DNA from 2 places in the Yersinia sp. SCPM-O-B-9106 (C-191) genome. Region 2 is predicted to be linked to the other one. Evidence: predicted binding sites of a transcription regulator. Region 2 holds the regulator's gene; the other holds the start of a gene.

Region 1 (14,987 bases), 750 kb from region 2:
GTTAGCCACAATGCATGAGGGAAATGGTCGGCCACCATCGACATATCATGCAGGACAGCAATTATGGTTCTCCCCTCATTATGTAGCTGATGAATAACCTCAAGTAACAACCCGACAGTTTGGCTATCAATACCGGTGAAAGGCTCATCCAACAAAATCAGTTGCGCTTGTTGTACTAAAAGACGAGCAAATAGCACCCGCTGCAATTGTCCACCCGAAAGCTCACCAACCGGCTGGCGAGCCATATCCTGCATTCCGACCGCACTTAATGCCTGTTTGATTCGTTGCCGTGATTGGTGATTAATTCCACCCAATAATCCACTTTGTGGCCAACACCCCATCGCCACTACATCTTGGACAACAATAGGAAACTGCCTGTCTAACTCAGCTTGTTGAGGAAGGTAGGCTATTTGCGGGGATCTCCCGCCAGTAAATGTCACTTTCCCCGCAACAGCTGGTTGTAAGCCCGCCAAAGTTTTAAGTAAAGTGGATTTACCCGCCCCATTGGCTCCAATAATTGCAGTAAGCGAACCTGCGGAAAAACAACCATTAATTGATGGTGTTAGGGCACGGTTTTCATATCCAATCTCAATATTTCTCAAATTTATCATGGCAATACATTCGCCCAATAAATGGCACACCACAACAACACACAAAGTAAGGCAACACCGACAATGCGCTGTAAGGAAGAAAGTGAAAATAACGTCCAGTGCGGTAGCGGGGTAAATCGAGCAGAGAATTTATTCATGTCAGAGAAGAATAAGTGATTAATGATATATTATAACATCACATTACTTAGTCAAATTCAAGTGTGCATCTCTACCATAAATATTTCAAAGGTAACAATTCATGACGGGGTATCGATACAACATCAACAGAGGTGGATAAAAATCCGGTGCTGTTGATAAAATAAGCAGTGCGAACATGCTTAGTTACAGCAAATTAAAGTATTTTTACTAATATCTTACTGGTGAGGGTGGGCATGATTTTGGTACTCTAGCAGCAGAACTCTTCGTTAACGCTCGCAAAACGGTAATTTACACAATAGAAAACCAGCCTTACGGGAGTCCCTCCTCTTGATAAAACCGGCATAGCATTCTAAATTAATAGAAGTAGGCTGAGTTAAGCGTGAGTAATAACCTTAAATATGCAAAACTCTATTTAAGTTTTTTAATTTTATTGTCGAACAGTGTTATTGAATACGACCTTAATAACGTCACTCAATGCTAACTAAGCGGTTTAGTAGATAAATCTCATTAAATTTGAAATTTTTACTTCAAATCATGCGAATAGTTACTGAAAACAGATATCATCGCATTTTTTGTAACAATGGCAGTGTGTTAATGAATTAATCTTGTCACCATGAGCGGACAATTAATGAACAATGAAATAGCTGGGGACTTTTTCTCAGGGCGTTACCCGATTTCATTACTGAGGAATGTTATCAAGAATAACATAGGTGAAATTGAAGAAAGCTTGGTTTCTGGGTTAATGTATTATTCGGAGAATGCCCAGTACACCACTGGTTCATTAGAAATTCTTGATATTATAAATTTGAAAGATAACTATTATTCAATGACTTACTCTTATCAGTGGTATATTTTCAACCCCTGTTTAGATATCAATACTGAAGAGTTGTTAACAAATGCTGTAACATTTATTGTACACCCAGAAAAAATCACTTTTGATATAATTAACAATGACAGACCTTCAACCGCTGATGAATTGTAAGATTAAGTAATAAAGTTGCGCGATGAGCGGAGAAATGATTTATATTTATAGCAAGAAACGTTTATTTACTTTACCGATAAGCTTTTGCATTTATATGATTACCGATCTACTCACATTGTGTTATCAACACCGAATTAAGCGTTTACGGAGGGGATGATATGGATGAGTACTCACCGAAGCGGCATGACATTGCCCAATTGAAGTTTTTATGTGAGAGTTTGTATGATGAAGGCATTGCCACCCTTGGTGACAGCCACCATGGTTGGGTAAATGACCCGACTTCTGCCGTAAATCTACAATTGAATGATTTGATCGAGCATATAGCTTCATTTGTGATGAGTTTTAAAATAAAATACCCAGATGGCGTAGACCTTTCAGAGTTAGTGGAAGAATATTTAGACGATACATATACTCTGTTTAGTAGTTATGGGATCAATGATCCTGAATTGCGTCGCTGGCAAAAAACCAAAGAGCGTTTATTCAGACTTTTCTCAGGAGAATACATCTGTACCCTGATGAAAACTTAAAGAATAGTTTCACTATATTATTTTTATATCGAGAAGAAGATTCACCATGACAAAAACTGACTACCTGATGCGTTTAAGAAAATGTACAACTATTGATACATTAGAACGTGTAATTGAAAAGAATAAGTACGAACTTTCAGATGATGAGCTGGAATTATTTTATTCAGCTGCAGACCATCGCTTAGCTGAGCTCACAATGAATAAACTTTATGATAAAATTCCACCTACTGTGTGGCAACATGTGAAATAGTCTGCTTAACGCTGGTTAAGACACACAACGTTGAGCCGATAATTGTTATCGGCTTCAATGCAGTCAGCGGGTTGTAAGTGTTCAATTTGAGATAAAACACCCAGGTATTGAAGGTTAACTTTAATCCCGCGTTATTGCGCATCTGTGTTTAAATGAAGCGTGTCTAGATGAAGTCATGGGGGTTTATCAGAACATTGAAGTGATGCTGTATTGTTGTGCTATTTAATTTATCAAATCCTCCTGGCCACTAATAATTTAAAAACATTATTAGTTATAGACCAAATCTAAGATGCAAATTAAAAATCTAACTTGCAAATAAATAAGAAAATTCTTGTATTAACTTTCAATAAACGGTCGGTTAGCACTATAGACATAGGGGGGCAAAAAGATTTATCGCTGATAATGATTAGTTGATAACTACTGGTTGATATTGTGCTGGCGAAGAGAGTTGATAAGCCGAATGATTTTGATAATGAATGACTCGCCAAAATTGGTGGAGGCCCTGCCAGCTACATCCCGGCACACACCTCGCCTGCTACGGCTGCTTCCTTCCGGATCTGACCGAGTTCACAAGTTAGTGTTGCGGGAGAACCAACAGGACCTCCATTGACGTTAACGGCTCCTTGTACTCTGGAGCGGTGGGCATTATCGACTATGGACCTCGAAATAGCAAGACAACACGCGCTAACTGATTATTTCTTGCCCAGCATACTTAATCTTCGGGCGAAATCTATTTTCTTGTGGCAAAAAAATCTCTGATGATGTTATTTATTCTCCTCATTCTATTTATATCACTCTCATTTTCTCGATAGCGCCACACTATTTGCTAACACAGATAACCAATAAGAAAGAGGACGCAGTGACATCACCAAGAACTGAGCTATCAAGCCCGGATGACGCTGAAACGCTAAATGACGCAGCAGAGCAAAATCACCCGCCAATAATCGACAGCTTCCGTCAGCGAGTATTTCAGGTTGTGGCGGCGATTCCATTTGGGCAAGTGACCACTTATGGCGATATTGCCCGGTTGATAGGCTCACCCAGAGCTGCGCGGCAAGTTGGCGGCGTTCTGAAACGCTTACCTGAAGGCTCTACATTACCTTGGTATCGGGTGATTAATCGTCACGGGGAGATATCGTTAGTCGGAGAAGATTATCTTAGACAGAAAAATGCATTGCTGGCTGAAGGTATTGAAATAAGTCCCGCTGGGCGTATTGATTTACAGCAATATCGCTGGCGCTACAGTGAGCTTTAGCGCCACAGTTCAAGACACTGCAGCGCATAAAGCGACATGAGAATTACTGTATCGTCCCAGTACCGGTCGTTGTGGCTGTAGGTGCAGTTTCAATTGCAACAGAGGTCACTGGAACCAGTAGCAGATTCGCCTGAGTGCCAGTGCCGTTGTTAATCACTTCTTGAATGGTATCAGTGATAAACAGAAGCTGACCATTACGTGTAATAGCCGCACTTACGATGATACGGGCATTTGGCTGGATCTCAGTTGGGTTAAACGGCAAGGTAAAACTAAACGGAGCCTGTTTACCCTCAGTACGAATTGCTTTCTGAGAAATAACCCGAGTTGGCGCATCAGCCAGTGAAGCATCCGACAGCGTTACCGTGACGATAGCATCAGGTGGCAAAGCAATACGCTCGCGGATATTCACTGTTCCCTGCACAGCAGGTTGAGCAATAGGTGCCGCAGTGGCTCCTGCGGATGCCGGAACGGGAACATCAGCCCCTTTGTGGGCGCACCCCGCTAAACTAACGACCAATGCTGCCCCACCCACTATCTGCCAGAATTTTATTAATTGCCAAGGTTTCATAGGTCGCACTCCTTCTTATTATTAAGATGCCAGCTATTCATATAAGAGCTGGCGTTTAATCAGTGGCTTCAACCACCTAGCAAGCTAATTATAGCACAATCATCTACTCCCTGCCGATTCTCTCCCAATTGAGCCATTTATCAGACTATTCCTTATCAAGCTATCTTCAATCGTACAGCTGTTTCACAGCAATATATTGACGACCGCCCAATGGATTCCGCACACTGTGTATGAACTCAATCATCAGGGACTACAACATGAGCCAGGCATTAGAAAAACTGCTCGATCTGCTCGATTTGGAGAAAATTGAAGAAGGGATCTTCCGGGGCCAAAGTGAAGATCTGGGCTTGCGCCAGGTATTTGGTGGTCAGGTTGTCGGTCAGGCTATTTATGCGGCAAAACAAACCGTCCCTATTGATCGGCTCGTCCATTCATTTCACAGCTATTTTCTGCGCCCAGGGGACAGCAGCAAACCCATCATTTATGACGTAGAAACATTACGCGATGGCAATAGTTTCAGCGCCCGTCGGATCAGCGCGATTCAGAATGGTAAACCTATCTTCTATATGACGGCGTCGTTCCAGAGTCAGGAAAATGGTTTTGAACACCAAAATACTATGCCAGATGTCCCACCGCCGGAGGGATTGATGTCGGAAACCGAGATTGCCCGCCAATTTGCTCATCTGATCCCCGAAAAAGTGCGGGAGAAGTTTATTGGCAATCAGCCGATTGAAATGCGCCCGGTGAAATTCCATAACCCACTGCAAGGTTCAAAAGCAGAACCTAACCGCTACGTCTGGTTCCGCGCCAATGGCCAAATGCCGGATGACTTGCGCGTTCACCAGTATTTGCTGGGTTATGCTTCTGATTTCAATTTCTTGCCAACGGCCTTACAGCCTCACGGCATTGGCTTCCTTGAACCAGGCGTGCAAATTGCCACCATTGATCATTCCATGTGGTTCCACCGCCCATTCCGGCTTGATGATTGGCTGCTATATGCAGTAGAAAGCACTTCAGCCTCTGGGGCTCGTGGTTTTGTTCGCGGGCAAATCTATAATCGGGAAGGAGTCTTGGTCGCCTCTACCGTGCAGGAAGGTGTAATTCGTTTACATCGGTAATCGCCATCAATAATAAGGGGCGATGTCGCCATCGCCCCTGTTGCTACCATTATTATTATTTATTCTGCTGCCATTCTTAGTTTACTGATTATAGGCATTTTCGCCGTGGCTATTAACATCCAGACCTTCGCGTTCTTGCTCTTCGGGTACCCGCAGGCCAACCACCAGGTCAGCAATTTTGTAGGCGACGAAAGCAACGACACCAGACCAGACCAAACACACGCCCACGCTAAATAATTGCACACCGACTTGATGCCCCATGGTGACGCCAGCCGCGTAACCGGTACCGCCTAATGAAGCAGAGGTGAAGACGCCGGTCAGGATACAACCGACAATCCCGCATACACCGTGGACACCAAACACATCACAGGTATCATCCACCCGCAGCCATTTCTTCAGCAAAACCACACCCCATAGACCGGCAACACCACCCACCAGGCCGATAATCAGTGCGCCGCCAACACCGACAGTCCCTGCCGCCGGTGTAATCGCCACCAAACCGGCGATACAACCTGAACAAGCACCTAACAGTGATGGTTTACCACGTAAAATCCACTCAGCAAATACCCAAGAAAGAATGGCACCCGCTGTCGCGACAACTGTATTCAAGAAAGCTAATGCAGCAATTTCGTTAGCGGCGCTAGCTGAACCGGCGTTGAAACCAAACCAGCCGATATACAGAATTGCAGTCCCGGTGAACACCATCGGTAAGTTGTGTGGTTTGAAAGCTTCTTTACCAAAACCGGCACGTTTACCCAGTAAGTAAGCCCCTACCAACCCGGCAATCGCGGCATTAATATGCACCACTGTGCCGCCCGCGAAGTCCAGAGCGCCGTCCAGTGCCAGGAAACCGCCGCCCCAGACCATGTGCGCCATTGGCAGGTATGAGAAAGTGAACCACAACACGGCAAAAATAAGCACCGCAGAGAAGCGGATTCGCTCAGCAAATGAACCGACCACCAATGCAACTGTGATACAGGCGAATGAAGCCTGGAACACCACATGGATATATTGGTAGAAAGTGCCACTCAAGCTAGTCAGGCCAATACCTTTGAGCATCGCCATATCAAAGTTACCGAAGAATGCGTTGCCGGTACTGAACGCCAGACTGTAGCCATACAAAATCCACAAAACACAAATCAGCGCAAAGGTCACCATGACCTGAGTCATCATCGACAATACGTTTTTGGAACGCAGCAGGCCGCCGTAGAACAGGGCAATACCGGGGACCGTCATAAACAGCACCAACGCGGTGCAAATCATCATAAAGGCATTATCTGCTTTGTCAGCTACCACCGGTGCAGCAGCCATTGCCAAAGAGGGCAGCATTGCTACCGAACTCAGGCCCAACACGGATAAAAGTTTTTTCATCATCAACCCATCCCTATTCACTAAATTTGAGCCTGCAAATTACAGTGCTGCTTCGTCTGTTTCGCCGGTACGGATGCGAATAACACGTTGCAATTCAGCAACGAAAATTTTGCCGTCACCAATTTTGCCGGTATAAGCGGCCTTACTGATAACATCAATAACTTCATCCAATTGATCATCAGCAATCGCGATATCAATCTTTACTTTGGGTAAAAAATTGACGCTGTATTCCGCTCCCCGATAGAGTTCTGCATGTCCTTTCTGGCGACCAAATCCTTTCACTTCGGTTACGGTCAACCCTTGAATACCTACAGAGGACAAGGCTTCACGCACATCTTCTAGCTTAAATGGTTTGATAACCACGGTAACCAGCTTCATATTTGCCCCTTCTCGAATTAAATTGAATTCATGTCTGCCACAAAAGAAGTAAAGCAAAGGCTATGCCATAAATAATATTGACGAGAATTTAATGCAAAAAGGGCGGGTTGATGGGGGTTGAGATGTACAGCACGACAGCGGTGTCACTAGATAGAGAGGATTGAACAGTTTTTACGCACCAAATTAGTGCGACGCGCGTCGCAAAAGTGCACCACGATATCTTCGCGCGCTTGTGTTGTCTGATTATGGTGCGGCAATGCTTCTTGATAGGTATTCGCTGGGCTATTGGCTGAAAGAAAAATAACAGAAATGAAATGGAAAATAGCGGGAAGCTGCGAGGACATCGCCCCCGCAGCTTATTCTTTAACTTATCGCAGTTTCGATTTGGTCAATGGCCGCCAAATCTTCACTGACTAATTGCAATTGATACATTTGATAATAGCGCCCATGTGCCGCCAGCAACTCTTGATGCTTACCCTGCTCAACAGCTACACCACGGTGCAATACCAAAATAGTATCCGCCTCGACAATGGTCGAAAGGCGGTGAGCTATCACCACCAAGGTGGTGTTTTTGCGGATCAATTGCAAAGCTCGCTGAATGGCTTGCTCTGTGCCAGAGTCAATATTAGCCGTCGCTTCATCCAAAATAAGAATCTGTGGTGCCTGCACCAATACTCGTGCCATCGCCAAAAGCTGCTTTTGCCCGACTGACAAGGTGTTGCCCTGCTCTCCAAGCAAACTGTGCAACCCATCTGGCAATTCACGGACCAGCGGAGCCAATTGCACAGTTTCCAGCGCATCCCACACTTGCTGCTCACTAATATCACGGCCTAATGTCACATTAGCAAAAAATGAATCGGCTAATACCACTGGATCTTGTTGCACCATAGCCACACCCTGGCGCAATGTTTGATGTGATAATTCAGATAGTGGCCGACCATCAAGTAAAATCTCACCTTGCTGCACCGGATAATAGCCCATCAACAAATTTGCCAGGGTGCTCTTGCCACTGCCAGTATGCCCAACCAGCGCGATAAACCCATGCGAAGGCACATCCAGGGAAATATTTTGCAGCACCATTTTATCGTGGCGATAAGCAAAGCTGACATTATTAACCTGAATACGGCCGCTCGTCAGTGGACGGTCATCAGTGCCATAGCCTTGTTGGGCGCTGTCCATCAGCTCGAAAATACGCTCCCCTGCAACCACTGCTTGCTGCATGACCGACTGCTGTGATGTCAATTCAATCAATGGTTCATTGAGACGACCAAGGTAGTTGATAAACGCATACAGCACCCCGACCCCCACAGAACCCTCTGGACTGAAGCCGAAAAGCAGCAATAAACCACACAGCACCATGGCTGAAAATAGACTCAGCAATGGGCGCAATAAAAAGCCTTCCAGACGCAACGTTTGCATCCGCGCCTTATAATGAGCGAGATTAGTAGACGCCATGCGCTCACCAAAACGTACTTGCTGGCGAAACTGTTGGATAACGCCCATTCCGTTAATGACTTCATTAAAACCGTCATTAATATCCGCTAAATAGGCTCGAACCCGACGGACGACCGGTGTGCTATAACGTTGATAAATCGCCATAACCACCAGCACTGCGGGAAAAATACAGATCGAAATCAGCGCCATGCGCCAATCCAGGCTGAACATTGCCACCAGCATCGCGCCAATTAGTGCCGCACTTTTCAATACCGTCGACACCACCATCACATACAAATCTTTTATGACTTCGGTGTCGTTCGTTACGCGGGAAATCAATTGCCCGACAGGTTGGGTATCAAAAGCACTGAGAGGCTGGCGCAAAGCTGCATCCATCACTTCAATCCTGAGCCGTTGAACCACACCGACTGCCGCGCGATTAAACAATAATGCTTGAAAATAGTGCAATGTGGCTGCCAGTAATTGCAGTAGCAAATAAGCCAAAGCCAACCCACTGACCAACCCCAGCGGCAAAGTGCCTTTCGCCACCACGTGGTCAATGAAATAACTGATCAACAGAGGGCCACTGACCTCAGCAGCCGCAGCAATCCACAGCATCAGAACCGCCAACCCTAATGGCTTGCGATAAGGGGAACCATAGGAAAGCAGGCGTTTTAGTGTCGGCCAAAGTTGCTTAACTTTACTCATCGGTTTTGGCCTCCGACTCACCGTCATCCAATGCCGCCTCCAATTGCTGATAGCGATACATTTCCCGATACCACCCAGACTGATTCACCAAAACATTATGAGTACCGCGTTGCATCACCCCGCCGTGCTGCATCACCAGAATTTCGCTGGCTTCAGTTAAGGCAGAAAGGCGGTGTGCGCTGATAATCACGGTACGATGTTCGCCCCACTCGCGCAGATTCTTTAAGATTTCATGTTCGGTTTGACCATCAACCGCAGAGAGCGCGTCATCGAGGATCAGAATTTCAGTCTCCAATAGCAGCGCTCGGGCGATAGAAATCCGCTGTTTTTGTCCACCGGACAGCATCACACCGCGCTCGCCCACTTCCGTGTCATACCCCTGAGGAAGACGTAAAATATCTTCATGCACACTGGCTAAGCGGGCAGCCCGTTCGATTTGATCTTGGGTCGCATCAGGTTTACCCAGTGCAATGTTGCCCGCGACGGTATCAGAGAATAAAAATGGCGTCTGGCTGACCACGGATAAGCGCCCACGCCAGTCATGCAAACGGATATCAGACAGCGGATGCCCTTGATAGCAAATCGCGCCGTCATCAATATCAAATTGCCGCTGAATCAGTGCCAGCAAGGTGCTTTTGCCAGACCCCGTTGGCCCACATAACCCAAGCATCTGCCCTGGAGCTAGTTTCAGTGCGACATCATGCAGAGCGGGCTGTTTGGCTTCTGGATAATAGAAATGACGAATATTCACCGCCAAAGTACCGCGCTCGCTCGACAGTTCGATGTCACCATCTTGCACCACTGGCGCTTCTTCCAGCAAACTACGAATACGGCTATAAGCAGCACTGCCGCGTTCAACAATATTGAACATCCACGCCAGCGCCAACATCGGCCAAATCATTAAGCCTAAATACATAACAAAGCTGGTCAACTGCCCCAAGGTGATGCTGTGGTTAACCACCATCCAGCTACCACCGCCAATAGCCAATAAATTTGCGATACCGATAGCAATATAAATTGTCGGATCAAAACGAGCATCAATGCGGGCGACATACATATTTTTAGCACCCGCTTCTTCGGCAACCCGCGCAAATTGTTGTGATTGGTTCTCTTCCAGGCCAAAAGCTTTAATCATGCGAATGCTGGTGAGGCTTTCCTGCGCCTGATTATTAAGCGCAGAAAATGCCCCCTGAGCTGATTTGAAACGCTGATGCAGTTGGTCGCCGTAATATTTGATGACCACCGCCATGACCGGCATCGGGAGCAATGACAGCAAAGTTAATTGCCAGCTGATTTGGGTGCTCATGACAATCAATACCGCACACCCCATCACCAGCGAATCCACCAGTGTTAATACCCCCTCACCTGCGGCAAAGACCACGCGATCGACATCATTGGTAGCGCGCGCCATTAAATCACCGGTGCGGTGACGTAAATAAAAACCTGGGGCTTGTCGGCTAAGTTGGCGATAAAAATTGCCGCGTAATTCCACAGCCAATTGATAGGAAGCACCAAAAAGTAAAACGCGCCAAACATAACGCAGCAGATAGACCACGATAGCCGTCACTAGCATCACGCAAACCCATACCAATAACATATTGGTCGACATCTGTTTTGTGCTGATGCCATCAACAATTACCCCTACCAACTTAGGTGGTAATAATTGCAGGATAGCAATAATGATCAGCAATAGTACCGCTCCCACATAGCGGCGCCACTCACGGCGGAAATACCAGCCTAATTGTGCAAACAATCTCACTCAGTTTTATTCCATGGTCTGACACCGAATAACATCGGTATTTGCTCGCTAAATGCGACAGGGCAGTAGAATACCATCGTTAAAATGGTTTTTTATACCCAATAGATGCCAAGCAACCCACACTCCGCAGTTTGAAAAATGACAGGAATCACTCAGGTACAGGCAACGCAGTGGTGTATTTAATTTTTTCCATTGCAAAGCTGGATGTTACATCAATCAACCCCGGCACACCGTTCACCATGCGTTTGTAAAAGTTGTCATAACTCTTCATATCAGCGACTTCAACCTGCATCAAATAGTCGTACTCCCCCGCCATTCGATAAAATGCCAGCACCTCTGGCATTTGCTTGGTGAACTCGACGAACTCCTGATACCAATCGCTATTATGCTGCTGTGTTTTGATCAGCACAAATGCCGTGAGTCCTAATCCTAACTTTTCGCTATCTAACAATGCCACTCGCCTGCGGATAAACCCATCATCCTCAAGGCGCTTCAAACGTTTCCAGCAAGGTGTAGAAGTCAAATTGACAGCTTCGGCCAGCACTTGCAGTGATTGCGTGCAATCTTCTTGCAACATACACAGGAGCTTACGGTCAGTTTTATCTAACATAGCGAATAACCATAGAATAAATTTCTACCATTTGGCGATAAAGAAGTAAAAATGGCAACGTTTTTTTCTTTGATAACCGTTAACCTAGTCATCATTAGTTTACTACCTACATCGCAGGCCATAAAATGACCAACACTTGGGTAAAAAATGCTATCAGTGAAATAGAAGCTGATTTTCAACGCTCCGCTGATACCCACCTAATCCGCTTAAATCTGCCCGAATTTCCCGGCATTTATCTCTATTTAAAAGATGAAAGTACACATCCAACCGGTAGCTTAAAGCACCGTTTGGCCCGCTCTTTGTTTCTCTATGGCCTATGTAATGGCTGGATCAAAGAAGACACCACAATAATAGAAGCCTCATCAGGGAGCACCGCGGTGTCAGAGGCCTATTTTGCCCGCCTGATTGGTTTGCCATTTATTGCAGTAATGCCAAGTTGTACTGCTCGACGTAAAGTGGAGCAAATCACTTTCTATGGTGGGCGCTGCCATTTTGTCGACCATGCCGGGCAAATTTATGCTGCATCCGAGCAATTGGCACGTGAGCTTAACGGCCATTATATGGACCAATTCACTTATGCTGAGCGGGCAACTGATTGGCGTGGGAATAATAACATTGCCGATAGTATCTTCCGCCAAATGGCCCGCGAACCACACCCAATTCCTAACTATATTGTCATGAGCGCCGGCACTGGCGGCACCTCCGCCACTTTGGGGCGCTACATTCGCTATCAAGGGCATGACACCCAACTGATGGTGGTCGATCCGGAAAACTCAGTTTTTTATGATTGTTTCTGTCACCGTGACCGTACAGTCACAGGCAGTTGTGGTAGCCGGATTGAGGGGATTGGTCGGCCACGTGCTGAGCCTTCATTCATCCCAGAAGTGATCGACAGCATGTTACGGGTTCCTGATGCCGCCAGTGTTGCCACCATCCATTGGTTGGAGGGTATATTGGGCCGCAAAGTGGGTGCATCCACCGGCACTAACGTTTGGGGAGCATTACAATTAGCTAAACAAATGCGCGAGCAGGGCCAAACAGGTGCTATCGTGACGCTACTCTGTGACAGCGGCGAGCGTTATCTCGATACTTATTACGATCCTCAGTGGGTAAGCAACAATATCGGCGATTTAACATCTTATCGCAATGAATTAAATAACCTTTAACTCATTGATAAAAGGGCCTTAATATAGGCCCTTTGAGGAAGAAAAAAACCGGATGGTTATCCGGCTGGCTAATAGCTACACCCAAGGTTCAGTTTAAAGAACCAAGGGCATATGACCTCAGAATTCGGGGGAATAGGTGAGGTGTGGTGAACTTAGCCAATGTTGCAAATAGTGAGCTACGCCTTGTTCCTCGCAGCGACCAATAATCTGTAATTGAGGTAACTCTTGCTTCAATTGCGGTAATGCATTTCCCATCACTAGCCCACGGCCGACTCGCGACAACATTTCTTTATCATTCATCGCATCGCCAAACGCCATGCAATCAGCCAAGGTTAAATCAAGATGATGGCTTAATCGCTCTAAAGCCGCCCCTTTATTACAACCACGAGGCAACATTTCGAGGCACTCCTCGGCCGAGAAACAAAAATCAGCTTTTTCGCCCATTTGCTGCTCAAGCTGAATCTTAAGTTCAGCTAGCTCTTGATGTGACGCAATAAAGCAAACTTTGTGATTACCCGTCATCGGTAATGCATCCAGCGTGGTCAGTTGGAACTGAAAACTACTGGTTTTATGGGCCGCCAGTAATGCTGGATCATTGTAATTAGTGAACCAACCATCATCACGGAAGATATGAACACTGGCATTTGTCTGCCATGGGGTACGCAGCACAAACTCCACCAGCTCTGCCGGTAAATCCATACCATCTAAATGCACTCCATCCATGTCACACACTCGAGTGCCATTGCCAGTAATTAAATAACCGTTAATGCCTGAATGAGACAGAATGCCTTTCATATCAAGGTAATGCCGACCAGTGGCAAATGTCAGGATCACTCCGCTCTCCACTAACTGGTGTAACGCATTCAATGTCGCGCCGCCAATCTTATGGTCGCGCATTAGCAAGGTTCCATCCATATCAAAAGCGGCTAAACGGTACATTTAAAACCTCATAAAGAGTGAAACTGGTGATATGTATAAAATTATGGCGTAGTATTTACGGAACTAATAGTGAACAAATAATTTAAACTATTCCGGATTTAATTATGCGCATTATACATCGGCTCACCCAATATCAGCGCCTATACCAAAAGTTCGGAGATAACTTAGCGGCGACTACCGTCGGTGAGGTTGCTGGCCTGCTGTTTTGCAGCGAACGTCATGCTCGCACCTTAATACAACAGCTACAGGCTAATGAGTGGCTCAGTTGGCATTCACAGGTGGGTCGGGGAAAACGGGCACAACTGCAATGTCTGAAAAACCCCGATGCACTTCGGGCAGCCTATCTACAGGTGTTTCTCGAACAAGGTGATAGCCAGGCTGCACTCGAATTGGCTCAACTGGCACCCGACCGCCTACAAGCCTTGCTGAACCCTCATATGGGCGGGCAATGGCAAGCAGACAGCCCTGTATTGCGTATTCCTTATTACCGTACACTTGAACCCTTAAACCCACTCACCGCCATAGGGAGGGCCGAACAACACCTGATTTATACCTTACACGCGGGCCTGACCCGTTTTAACACCGGTGACCCTCAGCCCAAACCGGATCTGGCTCACCACTGGCAAGTCAGTGATGATGGTTTAACCTGGCGCTTCTTTTTGCGTAGTCAGTTGCGTTGGCATAATGGGGAACGCCTTCACGGCCAGCAATTATTGCAGACGCTGATGTTACTGCGGGAAAATACGCGCAGCCAACCCAGTTTTGCCAATATCCTGACCATCACCCTCCCCCACGCTTTATGTTTGCAATTTACACTTTCTCAGCCGGATTACTGGTTAGCTCATCGATTGGCTGATTTACCCTGCCGCTTATTTCATCCAGACCACCCCCTGCTGGGCGCAGGTCCTTTTAAGTTGGCGACTTTCGAACAGCATCTGGTACGGCTAGAACAACATGAATTCTACCATTTGCAGCACCCTTATCTGGAGATTATCGAGTATTGGATAACCCCGAGTCTGATGGAGCACTCAGCCGACGGGGGTTGCCAACATCCGGTGCGTATTACCATCGGTCAGGAAGAGGACTTCCCTTTAGCACGCCCCGTCCAGCGCAGTATGAGCCTGGGATTTTGTTATCTGGCAATTAATCAGCACCGCAGTGATATGACTCCGC
Region 2 (14,987 bases):
AACCCATATCTTCCAATGCGCGCAAAGCAACAGACTTCCCTGAACCGGAACGGCCGCTGACAATCATCAGCACCATGTGAGTGACTCCCTCTATAGAACCCTATATTCCCGGCCACACAAGCCGGGCATAGCGAATAAAACGGATGTTTCCCAGTGAATTACGCTGTTTCTGGCGGTAATTCAGTCATGATTTGATAAAGCTCATCATCACTTTGCGCCGCCCGTAAACGACGACACACTGTTTTATCAGCTAATCGTTTGGCTACTAAAGACAAAGTGTGTAAGTGAGTTTTACATTGATCTGCTGGAACCAACAAGGCAAATAATAGATCAACCGGTTGATTATCAATAGCATCGAAAGCAATAGGTTGGTCCAAGCGGATAAATACACCTACAGCGCGCAGTGTATCTTCCTCCAGCTTGCCATGAGGTATCGCGATGCCACTACCAATGCCTGTACTGCCCATGCGTTCGCGGGTTAACACAGCATCGAAAACGATCTGTGACGGCAGGTTCAGCTGTTTGGCAGCTAACTCGCTGATAATTTCCAAAGCCCGTTTTTTACTTGAGCAATGTACGGAGCTTTTGGTGCACTCGATATTTAATACCGAGCTTAATTGCAATGCTGGATCGTTGATCATCTCATCTTTCACTTAAGCGCTGTTTTACGCCTGATGCCAGCGGAATATTCTTCTCTGCTGGCATCAGGTTGTGTAGCGAGTGTAGAACCTTTGCTGTGTACCGTCATACTTCAAGCTGCATGTGCTTTCCTGCAATTCGAATTATTTAAGGTAGATAACAGCAACAAGGGCCCCTAATGTTGTTTTAGCTTATCTTTATGTTTGTTCAACTGGCGAGCCAGTTTATCAACCAAAATATCAATTGCGGCGTACATATCCTCCTGCTCTGAGCTTGCGTGCAACTCACCCCCATTCACATGCACCGTTGCTTCTGCAATTTGTTTTACTTTTTCGACACTTAAAACCACATACACTTGGTTAATGCGATCAAAATATTGCTCTAGTTTGGCAAATTTAGTGGTAACAAACTCGCGTAATGCTTCGGTTATTTCGACATGATGTCCGGTAATATTGAGTTGCATAGTGTCTTCCTTCTCAGTTCAGGTCAAACCAACTGTTTACGCTGGTTTGACGGCGGGATGGATAACGACTCTCGGTACTTCGCGACAGTACGCCGCGCCACCATAATGCCTTGTTCGCATAATAGCGTGGTCAGCTTACTGTCACTCAGTGGTTTGGCAGGATTTTCTGCCGCAACCAATTTTTTCACCAGTGCACGGATTGCAGTGGAAGAAGCTTCCCCCCCGCTTTCGGTATTGACGTGACTGGAGAAGAAATACTTCAGCTCGAAAATACCCCGAGGACTGTGCAGGAATTTCTGCGTGGTCACACGGGAAATTGTCGACTCATGCATATCCACGGCTTGGGCAATGTCTGCCAGTACCATGGGTTTCATAAATTCAGGCCCATTCTCAAAAAAGGCCACTTGCTGCTCTACGATGCAGCGCGCCACTTTTAACAGCGTCTCATTGCGGCTTTCAAGGCTTTTTATCAACCATTTTGCTTCTTGCAGATTGCTACGGATAAACTGCCCATCACTGTCATTACGGGTGCTGCTGCCCATTGCCGCATACTGTTGGTTGATTTTCAGGCGTGGAATGCTATCGGCATTCAGCTCTACCGTCCAGTGTCCTTTGTCTTTACGCACCAGAACGTCCGGTATGACATACTCAGATTCCCCGGTATTGATGGACTGGCCAGGGCGCGGGTCCAGTGATTGAATCAGAGCAATGGCTTCTTTTAGTGTATCTTCTTTTAGCCGACTTAAACGGATCATCGTGCGGAAATCATGGTTGCCTAGCAAATCCAGATAATCACTAATAACCAAGCGCGCTTCGGCCAGATAAGGCGTGTCTTTAGCATATTGCGACAACTGCACCAATAGGCATTCCCGCAAGTTTCGCGCCGCGACACCAATGGGATCAAAGTGTTGTATCCGCTTAAGCACCGCCTCAACTTCATCCAACCCGACGTTTTCATCTCCCATACTTTCCAGAATGTCTTCCAGTGGCACAGTAAGATAACCGGTTTCATCAACCGCATCGACGATAGAAGTCGCAATCGCAGCATCAGTTTCAGAAAAGGGGGTCAAGTCCACTTGCCACATTAAATAGTCTTGTAGCGTTTGGGTGGTTTCCCCTTGATAGACCGGTAGCTCGTCGTCACTGTAATCATTACCCATACCGGATGGTGTGCCTGCGGTGTAAATTTCATCCCAGGTCGCATCCAGTGGTAACTCTTCCGGCATATCTTTTTGTTCCAGCGCTTCGCGGGTATCAAGCGCTTCACTGTCTACCGTTTCTTTTGCATCTATCTCTTCGTGAAGATCGGTTTGCTCAAGCAGGGGGTTACTCTCCAGCGCTAACTGAATCTCCTGCTGGAGCTCTAGCGTAGAAAGCTGCAACAGGCGAATAGCCTGCTGTAGCTGCGGAGTCATTGCCAGTTGTTGGCTGAACTTGAGTTGCAAACCTTGCTTCATAATGCAGTATCAATTTTCCTGGTGGCTAACAAAATCATCAACAGCGTTTCAGAATGAGAAAATTAAAGACGGAACTCTTCACCCAAATAAACACGTTTAACTTGTTCGTCAGCCAAAATTTCCTGTGGTGTTCCGTGAGCGATTAAACGCCCTTGGCTTACAATATAAGCCCGCTCACAAACGTCGAGTGTCTCGCGCACGTTATGGTCGGTAATCAGGACACCGAGGCCACTGTCGCGCAGGTGCTCAATTATTTTTTTGATATCAATAACAGAAATCGGGTCAACCCCAGCAAACGGCTCATCCAGCAGAATAAATTTAGGATTAGCTGCCAGCGCACGGGCGATTTCAACCCGGCGACGTTCACCGCCAGAAAGTGATTGGCCCAGACTGTCACGTAAATGAGTAATATGGAACTCTTCCATTAACTCATCAGCCCGCTCCTGGCGTTGTTCAGAGGAGAGGTCTTTACGGATTTCCAGCACCGCCATTAGATTATTAAAGACACTCAGGCGGCGGAAGATTGAAGCTTCTTGCGGTAAGTAGCCAATTCCGCGCAGGGCGCGTTCATGCAAAGGCAAAAGGCTGATATCTTCGTCATCAATCACAATACGCCCGGCGTCACGCTGAACAATGCCGACGACCATATAAAAAGTGGTGGTTTTACCGGCACCGTTCGGCCCAAGTAAACCGACAATCTCACCGGACTTTACTTTCAAGCTGACGTCTTCGACCACTTTACGGCCTTTGTATGCCTTAGCCAGTTTTTCTGCGATTAATGTTGCCATAAATGATTAGTTACTCTTCTTTTGGCCTGAAGCTGCTGGCCCTTTATCTTGTAATTGGGACGGTAATAGCACGGTGGTGACGCGCTTGCCTTTATCACTGAAGGCTTCCATCTGCTGTTTTTTCACCAAATAAGTGATGCGATCACCTTTGATATTGCTATCAAGCTGCTCCAGATAGGCATCACCGGTCAACACGACAAAATCGTTAGCGACTTCGTAACGCAGTTTCTGTCCATGGCCTTTCACGGGCTTACCACTGTCTTGCATCTGATAGAAAGTGACCGGATTACCAAAACCTTCAATGACCATTTTGCTCTGATCACCACCCGGGCGGGTAACCACCACTTTATCAGCCTTAATCTCAATGGTGCCTTGCTTGATAATCACATTATCAGTAAATGTGATGGTATTCGCCGCCATATCTAGTGCTTGTTTAGCTGAGTCAACCTTGACGGGCTGGTCAGTATCACCCGTTAAAGCCAATGCTGGCAGGCTGGCGGCCAAAAGTGAGCTGGCAAGCAAAAAATGACGAATTTTATTTTTGGATTTCATAAGAGGTTTTAACCTTTTCAATCAGCTCGGCGGTTTTATCCCGCAAGTTGCCACGCATTTTCATGCCGTTAGAGGTAAATCCAACACCAAAGAGGGTCACTTCATCATCAGAGGAGACATCCTGAGTGATCAAATTAACTTGGGCGTTATCAGTTTTAATTTTTTGTAACTGTGCGTCTGGGGTTAGGCTATCAACCTCAACATGACCATACAAATAAAGCATCTTATCATTGGTCAGCTTGGCACGGTCCGCACGTACTGACCACGTGGCGACGGCATTCTCATCAAACATTGTCATCACTGGCCGGGTAAACCAGGTCAGCTCTTGTTCGCTGAAATTCTGGACTTCTTCCGCCACCAGTTTATAACTCAACTGCCCAACTGGATTAAAAACCACGGTAACAGTATGTTGGCTTTGCGATGAGGGTTCCTGATCATTCGCCACATTTTGTCTACCTTGTTGATTAAAACCGGAGAAATTCCAGCCAATCAAAGCTAAGGCAATCAGTGCTAAGGATATTGTTATCCATAGTCTTGTTTTACTCATATCGACAATCCTTTAGCACCTTCGAGTTTACCTTGGGCTAATAATATCAAATCACATAACTCGCGTACTGCACCGCGCCCGCCCTTGATTTGCGTGACATAATCCGCTTTGGGAATGAGTAATGGATGGGCATCCGCCACGGCGACAGATAAGCCCACTTGCGCCATTACGGGCCAATCAATCAAATCATCACCAATATAAGCAACGTGCTCAGGCAGACATTTTAATGCGGCCAATAACTCATTATAGGCAACCAGCTTATCAGATTGCCCTTGATAAAGGTGGGTAATGCCTAAGGTGTTGGCACGGTCTTCCAGTAATTTAGCATTGCGGCCAGTGATAATTGCCACCTCAATACCCGAGGTTATCAGGCAGCGGATACCATAGCCATCCCGCACATTGAAAGCTTTCAGCTCTTCGCCCTGATTACCCATGTAAATCAGGCCATCGGACATGACACCATCAACATCACAGATCAATAAGCGAATGTTGGCTGCACGTTCCATAACGTTGCTAGCGACTGGGCCATAGCATGTGTCCAGATATACTGTGCTATCCATAATTTACCTTTTATTAAACAACACCGGCTCTCAGCATGTCATGCATATGCACCACACCCAGTAATTGGTCACCATCGGCCACTAATACCGCAGTAATATGACGTGATTCCATCAGGTTGAGCACATCTACTGCCAACAGGTTTGGACGCACCCGAATACCGCCTTTGGTCATCACATCCGCGATTTTCGCGTTATTTAAGTCAATGCCCATATCGAATACCCGGCGCAAATCCCCATCGGTAAAGATACCTTTAATCATCATCAAATCGTCACAGATTACGGTTAAACCCAGATTTTTCCGAGTAATCTCCAGTAATGCATCGCGTAATGAAGCATCAGGGCTGACGTGAGGAATCTCCGCACCGGTGTGCATAATATCGCTGATCCGCAATAATAATTTGCGCCCTAGTGCGCCGCCCGGATGGGAGAGAGCAAAATCTTCCTGAGTGAAGCCCCGCGCCTGCAGCAAAGCCACCGCGAGGGCATCACCCATCACTAATGTGGCGGTGGTGCTGGTGGTCGGAGCCAGCCCCAGTGGGCAAGCTTCTTGCGGCACCTTGATACACAAGTGAATGTCAGCCGCTTTGCCCATGGTGCTTTCTGGGTTGCTGCTCATGCAAATAAGCTGGATTTTCTGGCGTTTGAGGACGGGGATCAACGCCAGAATTTCGTTGGACTCCCCTGAGTTGGAGATGGCGAGCACGATATCTTGCGGCGTGATCATCCCCAAATCGCCATGACTGGCCTCGCCGGGATGGACAAAAAATGATGGGGTGCCGGTGCTGGCGAAAGTCGCAGCAATTTTGCACCCAATATGGCCAGATTTACCCATCCCCATAACGACCACTTTACCGTGGCAGTTAAATATGGCCTCGCAAGCTCGGGAAAAATCGTCATTAATGTATTGATCGAGTTGCGCCAATCCTTCGCGCTCAATCTGTAATACTTGTTTACCCGCCTGTTGAAAATCAACTTTTGGCTGCAAATCAGAAAAAGACATTCTTGGTTCCCGCTCAATGTTGGTAGGCAATATGGGTTAGGCCGCAGTCAAGGGCAGCCAAAATAGCACCGCCAGGTACGCGATAAACCCGCATAATAACAGAGCGCCCGCCATATGGCCGATTCGATGTTTACGCCCCAGACAAAGCACAGTAAATATCACACTAACAGCGAGCATGACCCAATAATCTCGCTGAAAAGCCTCGGGGTTGATATCACCCGGAGACAGCAATGCGGGAACGCCTAACACAATGACAATATTAAAGATATTTGAACCGATGATGTTGCCAACCGCCATATCATTTTCACCTTTTAACGCGCCGGCGATAAAGGTGGCCAGTTCAGGTAAGCTGGTGCCAATGGCAATGACGGTTAGCCCGATAACTAACTCACTAACACCGGCGACTCTGGCGATGACCGTGGCATTGTCGATAATCATTTTGGCTGACAGTGGCAAAATAATGAATGCCAGCACCAGCCATAATAATGCGACAGTATTACTGCTGTCTTGTGGTAGCTCAGCCAATTGCTCGCGGGTGAGAATATCATTTCCTTGCGAATGGGCCAGGCGTGCGATTTTTAGTATCAGAATAATAAAAGCCACGGCTGCCAATAGCAAAATAACACCATCTCCCCGGCTAAGGTGATTATCAGCCAGTAGGAAACCACATAATACCGTTACGACTAACATCAAGGGCAATTCGCGGCGTACAATCTCTGAGCGCACGGTCAGCGGGCGTATTAGGGCGGCACCGCCCACTATCAGCAATAAATTGGTAATATTGGAGCCCAATACGTTCCCGACGGCCATATCTGTTTGGTTATTTAGAGCCGCGGTTACTGATACAATCAGTTCCGGCAGCGAAGTGCCAATGCCGACAATGGTCATCCCAATAATGAGTGGCGGGATACCGAAAGAGCGGGATAACACGGCAGCGCCATAAACTAATCTATCGGCACCGTACACCAATAGAACCAAGCCAATGATTAATAGTGTTATCGCAAGAAACATGCAGAGTCCTTTTTTCGATATAATCCTGAACCATTGGCAGAAGTTGGCTGTCGGTAAATGTGAGTCGATAGGCAACAATGACTAAAAATACATTTTTTACGTTTTTTTTACTTACCCCCTAATTTTGACTGTGAGTGCCAGAAAAGTAAAACGTATGGCAACTTTGGCTACGAAAAAACGTCAATAAGTTGCCAGAATACTTCTCAATTGCGCTCGCTAGCGCCATTTGCTGTAACATTGGCGGTATACTCGTCAGACTTCAAGCTGCGTGTGCGTTGGCTGCTTTCGTTCACCCCAGTCACTTACTTGTGTAAGCTCCTGGGGATTTACTCAGGTTGCCGCCTGCCTGCAACTCGAATTATTTAGAGTATAAATGAGTCATAAAAGGCCTAAGGGACGAATGATAATGAACCAATTGGCGTCGAATTTGATAGAGATCCGTGGGATGAGTTTTACCCGTGGTGAGCGCCCGATATTCGCCGATATCAACATGACAGTCCCGCGCGGCAAGGTTACGGCGATTATGGGGCCTTCGGGGATTGGTAAAACCACTCTGTTGCGCTTGATTGGCGGGCAACTGGCACCCGATACCGGTGAAATCTGGTTTGATGGTGATAATATTCCGGCTCTTTCTCGTCAGCGTTTGTATGATGTGCGCAAGAAAATGAGCATGTTGTTTCAATCGGGTGCGTTATTCACCGATTTAACAGTATTTGAGAATGTGGCTTTCCCATTACGTGAACATAGCCGTTTACCTGAAGAACTGCTGCATAGCACGGTGATGATGAAGTTAGAGGCCGTAGGGTTGCGTGGTGCGGCTAACTTAATGCCCGCTGAACTTTCTGGCGGTATGGCGCGCCGCGCGGCACTGGCGCGGGCAATCGCCCTTGATCCCGAATTGATTATGTTCGATGAGCCTTTTGTTGGTCAGGACCCTATCACCATGGGCGTACTGGTAAAACTGATTGATGAGCTGAATCATGCACTGGGGGTCACCTGCGTGGTGGTTTCCCACGATGTACCGGAAGTGCTGAGTATTGCTGATTATGCTTATATTGTTGCCGATCAGCATGTGATTGCTGAAGGAACACCTGAGCAGCTACAAGCCAATGACGATAAGCGGGTGCGTCAGTTCCTCGATGGTATTGCCGACGGGCCGGTGCCTTTCCGTTTCCCGGCGGGCGATTATAAAACTGAGCTGTTAGGTTAATGGATGGAGTATTCATGTTAGTACAGGCATTGGCGTCTTTAGGCCGCCGGGGCATTAATGTCTGCGCATCCTTTGGTCGCGCGGGTTTAATGCTGTTTAATGCGCTGGTTGGGCGGCCTGAACCGCGAAAACAGTGGCCATTATTGGTCAAGCAACTGTATAGCGTTGGGGTGCAATCCTTACTGATTATCGTGGTTTCCGGCCTATTTATCGGTATGGTTTTGGGCTTACAGGGCTTTTTGATCCTCACCACATACAGCGCAGAAGCCAGCCTCGGGATGATGGTTTCTTTATCATTACTGCGAGAATTGGGGCCTGTAGTGACGGCGCTGCTGTTTGCTGGCCGTGCCGGTTCTGCCCTGACGGCAGAGATTGGCCTAATGAAAGCGACTGAACAGATTTCTAGTTTGGAAATGATGGCGATTGACCCTCTAAGACGAGTGGTTGCTCCTCGGTTCTGGGCTGGGCTTATCAGTATGCCATTATTGACGGCTATTTTTGTCGCGGTGGGCATCTGGGGTGGTTCCGTTGTTGGTGTTGACTGGAAGGGGATTGATAGCGGTTTCTTCTGGTCTGCAATGCAAAGTGCCGTCGAATGGCGCACAGATTTACTGAATTGCCTGATTAAGAGCCTGGTATTTGCCATTACCGTGACTTGGATTGCGCTGTTCAATGGGTATGATGCGATCCCAACATCTGAGGGGATTAGCCGGGCAACGACCCGTACTGTGGTGCATTCATCACTGGCGGTATTGGGATTAGATTTTGTGCTGACAGCACTGATGTTTGGGAACTGAGTCGATGCAAACGAAGAAAAGTGAAATCTGGGTAGGGGCGTTTATACTGATTGCTATTCTGGCGGTCGTATTCCTCTGCTTGAAAGTGGCAGATATCAAATCAGTGGGTAATCAGCCGACATATCGGATTTATGCTAATTTTGACAATATTGGTGGCCTGAAAAACAATTCGCCAGTCAAAATTGGTGGGGTTGTGGTTGGCCGAGTGGCTGATATTACGCTGGACACCAAAAATTACAGCCCCCTTGTGGCGATAGATATCCAGCAGCGCTATAACCATATCCCGGACACCAGTTCCCTGGCGGTGCGCACTTCCGGTTTATTGGGCGAACAGTTCCTGGCGCTTAACGTCGGTTTTGAAGACCCGGATATGGGCACCAGTATTTTGAAAGATGGCGGCGTCATCCAAGACACTAAATCTGCTTTGGTTCTGGAAGACCTTATCGGTCAGTTCTTGTACAAAAGTGGCGGTGATGGTAATTCTGATGCACCAGCCAGTGAACCGGCTGCGGCACCTGCGGCAGCAAATGGCAGCTTGCCAGCAACTCAACATCCTTAAGAGGGTATCGAATGTTTAAACGTTTACTTATGGTCGCGTTGTTGGTGGTAGCCCCATTGGCTAATGCCGTCGATCAAACTAACCCATACCGTCTGATGGATGAAGCTGCGCAAAGAACCTTTACGCGCCTGAAAAATGAACAAGCTAACATTAAGCAAAATCCCGAATATTTACGCACTATTGTCCGCGAAGAATTATTGCCATTTGTTCAGATTAAATATGCAGGTGCATTGGTGCTGGGCAGCTATTACAAAGCCGCCACTCCGGCACAGCGTGAAGCTTACTTCAATGCATTCAGTCAATATCTGGAACAGGCATATGGCCAAGCATTGGCGCTATATCACGGCCAAACTTACGATGTCGCACCAGATCAGCCATTGGGTGATGCCAATATCGTCGCCATTCGCGTGACCATCCTTGACCCTAATGGCCGCCCACCGGTACGTTTAGATTTCCAGTGGCGGAAAAACAGCCAAACCGGCAATTGGCAGGCGTATGACATGATAGCCGAAGGGGTTAGCATGATCAGCACCAAGCAAAATGAGTGGGCCTCTATTTTGCGTCAAAAAGGTGTTGATGGCCTGACCCAGCAGTTGCTCATTGCAGCGAAACAGCCAATAACCTTAGATAAGTAGTGATTATGGCGGATGAACTGAAATGGCAGTCACAACAGGAAACACTGATACTGCAAGGTGAATTGGATCGCGCAACGCTGTTACCCCTATGGCAACAGCGAGAAGCATTGTTGGCCGATAAGACGCGCATTGATGTCAGCCAATTACAGCGTGTTGATTCCTCCGGTCTGGCGCTGTTGGTTCACTTTCGTGAACTGCGCGGCAAGCAGGGTGTCTCATTAGCGATTACCGGTGTCAGCGATCGCTTGTCTACCTTGATTGAACTGTATAATTTGCGGGAAGTCATCCCGGTAGAAACAGTTATCTCGGTAAAAACGGCCAGTATCTAGCGATTAGAATTATGTTAGTGGCCTTTTGTGTCGCCTATTGCTAAAGCAAAAAGCTAAAGTTTTTAAGCCCCTGAGCGTAATAACGAAACAGGGGCTTTTCTTTAGTTTCAGAGAAAGCCGTATTCCACTAATATGTTCAACTGATTACGATCCTCTTAAAATAGAATGAATCTTATGGATACTAACGAAATTAAAGACGTGCTGATGCAAGCATTGGCATTACAAGAAGCGCATGTTACCGGTGATGGTAGCCACTTTCAGGTGATTGCTGTGGGTGAGTTATTTGCCGATATGAGTCGAGTGAAAAAGCAGCAGGCAGTGTATGCGCCGCTGATGGAATATATTGCTGATAACCGCATTCATGCTTTATCCATTAAGGCCTATACGCCGCAAGAGTGGCAGCGGGATCGCAAACTAAACGGTTTTTGATGCTGTTGGCTTCTGAATTGCCTACAGGTTTGTCAGGCAGTTTCTTAAGCGGGCAGTGAATTCGAATTTGCCGATCAGTATTTTGACAACGATCAGTATTTTGACAACCAGTATTTTGACAACAAAGAGTGGTCACAATGGATAAGTTTCGTGTGCAGGGGCGGACTCGCCTAAGCGGTGAAGTCACCATTTCCGGAGCGAAAAACGCAGCATTGCCGATAATGTTCGCGGCGTTATTGGCAGAAGACCCGGTCGAGTTGCAAAATGTCCCAAAGCTAAAAGACATTGATACCACCATTAAATTGTTGAGCCAATTAGGCACCAAAATCGAACGTGATGCTTCCGGCTCCGTTTTTGTTGATGCCAGTGGTGTGGATGAGTTTTGTGCGCCTTATGATTTGGTTAAAACCATGCGCGCCTCCATCTGGGCTTTGGGGCCACTGGTTGCTCGCTTTGGTAAAGGGCAGGTTTCTTTACCGGGTGGTTGTGCTATCGGTGCGCGTCCGGTCGATTTGCATATCACCGGTTTGGAACAGTTGGGTGCTGAAATCAAGCTGGAAGAAGGTTACGTTAAAGCTTCCGTCAATGGCCGCCTGAAAGGCGCGCATATCGTGATGGATAAAGTCAGCGTTGGCGCAACAGTGACCATTATGAGTGCAGCAACCTTGGCTGAGGGGACTACAGTCATTGAAAACGCCGCTCGCGAACCAGAAATTGTCGATACAGCGAATTTCCTGAATACGCTGGGCGCTAAAATCACTGGCGCAGGTACTGACCGCATAACCATTGAGGGTGTAGCTCGCTTGGGTGGCGGTGTTTACCGAGTGCTGCCTGACCGTATTGAAACCGGGACTTTCCTGGTTGCAGCGGCTATCTCTGGCGGTAAAGTGGTTTGTCGTCAGACTCGTCCAGATACACTGGATGCAGTATTGGCTAAGCTGCGTGAAGCGGGCGCTGATATTGAAATCGGCGAGGACTGGATAAGCCTGGATATGCATGGCAAACGGCCTAAAGCCATTACCTTGCGGACTGCGCCACACCCTGGTTTCCCAACAGATATGCAGGCTCAGTTCAGTTTATTGAACTTGGTTGCAGAAGGAACCGGTGTTATCACCGAAACAATTTTTGAAAATCGTTTTATGCATGTGCCAGAGCTTATCCGTATGGGCGCACATGCAGAAATCGAGAGCAATACTGTGATTTGCTATGGCGTTGAGCAGTTGTCTGGTGCTCAGGTCATGGCAACCGATTTGCGTGCTTCTGCTAGCTTGGTATTAGCGGGCTGTGTCGCTGATGGGGTGACCATTGTTGACCGTATTTATCATATCGATCGTGGTTACGAAGGTATCGAAGATAAATTACGTGCGTTAGGTGCCAATATTGAGCGTATAAAAGGCGAATAGACTTTTTCAAAAAAACGCTTTTTCTAACCGCCTTATAAAAAATGCCAGCCGGTGAGTGACATCAGGCTGGCATTTTTTTGCGATTTTTTTTGCAATTGATACATCCGGTTAGGATATATAGCCCCTATGACAACGGCGCTGGCTGTTGTTCAAGCAGCTCATTTTGATCCAATTCGGTAATAGTAATTTGTGCCGTGATTTGCTGACCATTGCGTAATAATAAGACCGGAATTGTGGTTCCAGGACGAATTTCTGCCACCTGATCCATGGTTTCTATCACGGACGTCGCAGGCTTACTATTAACGCTTAGAATAATATCACCCACTTGCAAGTTAGCATTCGCTGCCGGGCCATTTGGCGATATCTTATTCACCTTAATGCCATGTATTCGGTCGCCATTATTACCGCTGGCATTGAATGGCGGATACTCCTCGCCGGTAATGCCAATATAGCCACGGATCACCCGCCCATCGCGAATCAATTTTTCCATCACTTTGGTGGCAAGTGCGGTTGGAATAGCAAAACCGATGCCTTCCGGGGTTTCCCCATTGCTACTTTTATCAAATGAAAGTGTGTTGATCCCCACCAACTCGCCAAGCGTATTGACCAGCGCTCCCCCGGAGTTACCCTGATTAATGGAGGCATCTGTTTGGAGGAAATTTTGTCGGCCAGAAGAACTCAAACCTATACGCCCGGTGGCACTGATAATCCCCTGCGTGACGGTTTGACCAAGATTATAGGGATTGCCAATAGCCAGCACGACATCACCAATATGTGGTGTCCGGTTAATATTAATCGGAATAACCTGTAGGTTGACGGCATCAATTTTCAACACGGCTAAATCAGTCAGATTATCTGAACCGACCAACAAGGCTTCAGAGATACGGCCATTTTGTAATGCGACAATGATTTGTTCTGCATTATTGATGACGTGTTTATTCGTCAGGATATAACCCTTATCATTCATGATCACGCCAGAACCTAAGGTTCGAATGGCTAATCCTTCCTGATTAGGGCTTAGGCTACGGTTATAAACATTAACAACGGCAGGGGCAGCTCTGCGTACAGCTTGGTTATAACTGACAGGGGTCTCTTCATCTACGCTATCACCATTGCCCGAAAAAAAGTGGCCGGGGCTGCGGAGCATAGGTATTGCGACCAGCAAGATACCGGCAACAATTAGCCCCAAAATAATAGAACGCAATAGCTTAAGAAACATGAAGTTTAAGGCATGAATGAATAGGTAACGGGAGAATAGCATGAGTTTGGCGGACACAGCATTGTGCTGTGTCCGATTTTTCAGCAAATTAGCGGATTAACAGATAAATATTCTCTTCACCGCGAACAATATTCAGTGCAATTACAGCAGGTTTCGCTTCAATAGCTTTGCGTAACTCGGCGATATCTTTCACTCGCACACGGTTTACGGCAATAATCACATCGTCTTTCTGCAAGCCCGATTGCGCTGCCGGTGAGCCTTTGGTTACGTTCTCAACTTTGACACCCTTGCTGCCACCTTTGATTTCGCCATTGCTCAGTGATGCGCCTTGCAATGAAGGTGATAAGGTATCTGCACTGGTCGATGTTGGGCTGCTGTTCTCCAACGTTACAGCCACTTCAAGCGGTTTGCCATCACGCAATAAACCGACTTTAACGGTTTTGCCCGGCCCGGTGGTGCCTACTTTGGCGCGTAACTCAGCAAAGCTGCTAATGGGTTTGCCATCCACGGAAACTAACACGTCGCCTGCTTTGATACCGGCTTTAGAGGCCGCTGATTTTGGCAGCACTTCACTGACAAAAGCACCGCGCTGCGCATCAATATTAAAGGCTTTCGCCATATCAGCGGTCATTTCGCTGCCACGAATACCCAACAGGCCGCGTTTCACTTCGCCAAATTCAATTAACTGTTGGCTGAGGTTTTGCGCCATATTACTTGGAATGGCAAAGCCAATACCGATATTACCGCCCCCCGGTGCCAGAATTGCGGTGTTAATCCCAATCAATTCGCCATTCAGGTTGACCAGCGCACCACCCGAATTGCCTCGGTTGATAGAGGCGTCGGTCTGGATAAAGTTTTCTAACCCTTCCAGATTCAAACCACTGCGGCCAAGTGCGGAAATGATACCGGAGGTCGCGGTCTGGCCGAGGCCAAATGGGTTGCCCACAGCGACGGCAAAATCACCGACTCGCAGGTTATCGGAATCTGCAATTTTAATCGCCGTCAGATTTTTGGCGTCAGTTAGCTGCAATAAAGCGATATCAGTTTGTTCATCACGGCCCAGCAATTTGGCATCATATTCACGGCCATCATTGAGCTGAACACGAATTTTATCCGCGTTATTGATTACGTGGTTATTGGTCAGCACATAACCTTTTTCCGCGTTAATGATGACGCCAGATCCCAGCCCTTCAAATGGGCGGTTACTCTCTTTGCCGGTTGGCGCATTTGGGCCAAAGAAGAATTTGAATTCTTCCGGCAAACGTTGCTGCTGTACCTGTGTGCCAGAGACATGGACGCTGACGACCGCGGGCAACACTTTCTCCAGCATAGGTGCCAAACTTGGGACTGATTGCCCGGCAACGGCCGCCGGAAGAGCTGCTGCGTTTA

What was found. Region 2 encodes sigma-54, which starts transcription at its own class of promoters, with help from an activator protein. Its sites were predicted from a motif close to GTTGGCACANNTTTCGCTNT; they were not measured.
Positions count from the first base shown of each region.
Region 1: a site for sigma-54 is predicted at 7,249-7,268, ahead of glnK (P-II family nitrogen regulator). Genes of this name have one in related genera too.

Region 1 is NZ_CP110791.1:3,124,387-3,139,373, forward strand. Features, by position in the region: gene OP863_RS14265 (metal ABC transporter ATP-binding protein) at 1-611, opposite strand, end outside; gene OP863_RS14270 (hypothetical protein) at 1,378-1,731, shown strand; gene tomB (Hha toxicity modulator TomB) at 1,890-2,258, shown strand; gene ymoA (expression modulating protein YmoA) at 2,305-2,508, shown strand; RNA gene ffs (signal recognition particle sRNA small type) at 3,009-3,105, opposite strand; gene OP863_RS14290 (MGMT family protein) at 3,368-3,763, shown strand; gene OP863_RS14295 (YbaY family lipoprotein) at 3,807-4,331, opposite strand; gene tesB (acyl-CoA thioesterase II) at 4,589-5,449, shown strand; gene amtB (ammonium transporter AmtB) at 5,531-6,820, opposite strand; gene glnK (P-II family nitrogen regulator) at 6,860-7,198, opposite strand; gene OP863_RS14315 (hypothetical protein) at 7,345-7,542, opposite strand; gene OP863_RS14320 (SmdB family multidrug efflux ABC transporter permease/ATP-binding protein) at 7,562-9,340, opposite strand; gene OP863_RS14325 (SmdA family multidrug ABC transporter permease/ATP-binding protein) at 9,333-11,099, opposite strand; gene OP863_RS14330 (Lrp/AsnC family transcriptional regulator) at 11,248-11,709, opposite strand; gene OP863_RS14335 (PLP-dependent cysteine synthase family protein) at 11,835-12,875, shown strand; gene cof (HMP-PP phosphatase) at 12,993-13,814, opposite strand; gene OP863_RS14345 (SgrR family transcriptional regulator) at 13,919-14,987, shown strand, end outside.
Region 2 is NZ_CP110791.1:3,870,590-3,885,576, reverse strand. Features, by position in the region: gene rapZ (RNase adapter RapZ) at 1-76, opposite strand, end outside; gene ptsN (PTS IIA-like nitrogen regulatory protein PtsN) at 159-641, opposite strand; gene hpf (ribosome hibernation promoting factor) at 815-1,102, opposite strand; gene rpoN (RNA polymerase factor sigma-54) at 1,126-2,559, opposite strand; gene lptB (LPS export ABC transporter ATP-binding protein) at 2,622-3,347, opposite strand; gene lptA (lipopolysaccharide ABC transporter substrate-binding protein LptA) at 3,354-3,899, opposite strand; gene lptC (LPS export ABC transporter periplasmic protein LptC) at 3,883-4,446, opposite strand; gene kdsC (3-deoxy-manno-octulosonate-8-phosphatase KdsC) at 4,443-5,006, opposite strand; gene kdsD (arabinose-5-phosphate isomerase KdsD) at 5,020-6,006, opposite strand; gene OP863_RS17550 (calcium/sodium antiporter) at 6,043-7,017, opposite strand; gene mlaF (phospholipid ABC transporter ATP-binding protein MlaF) at 7,424-8,227, shown strand; gene mlaE (lipid asymmetry maintenance ABC transporter permease subunit MlaE) at 8,242-9,024, shown strand; gene mlaD (outer membrane lipid asymmetry maintenance protein MlaD) at 9,029-9,583, shown strand; gene mlaC (phospholipid-binding protein MlaC) at 9,595-10,218, shown strand; gene mlaB (lipid asymmetry maintenance protein MlaB) at 10,224-10,547, shown strand; gene ibaG (BolA family iron metabolism protein IbaG) at 10,722-10,976, shown strand; gene murA (UDP-N-acetylglucosamine 1-carboxyvinyltransferase) at 11,114-12,379, shown strand; gene degS (outer membrane-stress sensor serine endopeptidase DegS) at 12,504-13,598, opposite strand; gene degQ (serine endoprotease DegQ) at 13,687-14,987, opposite strand, start outside.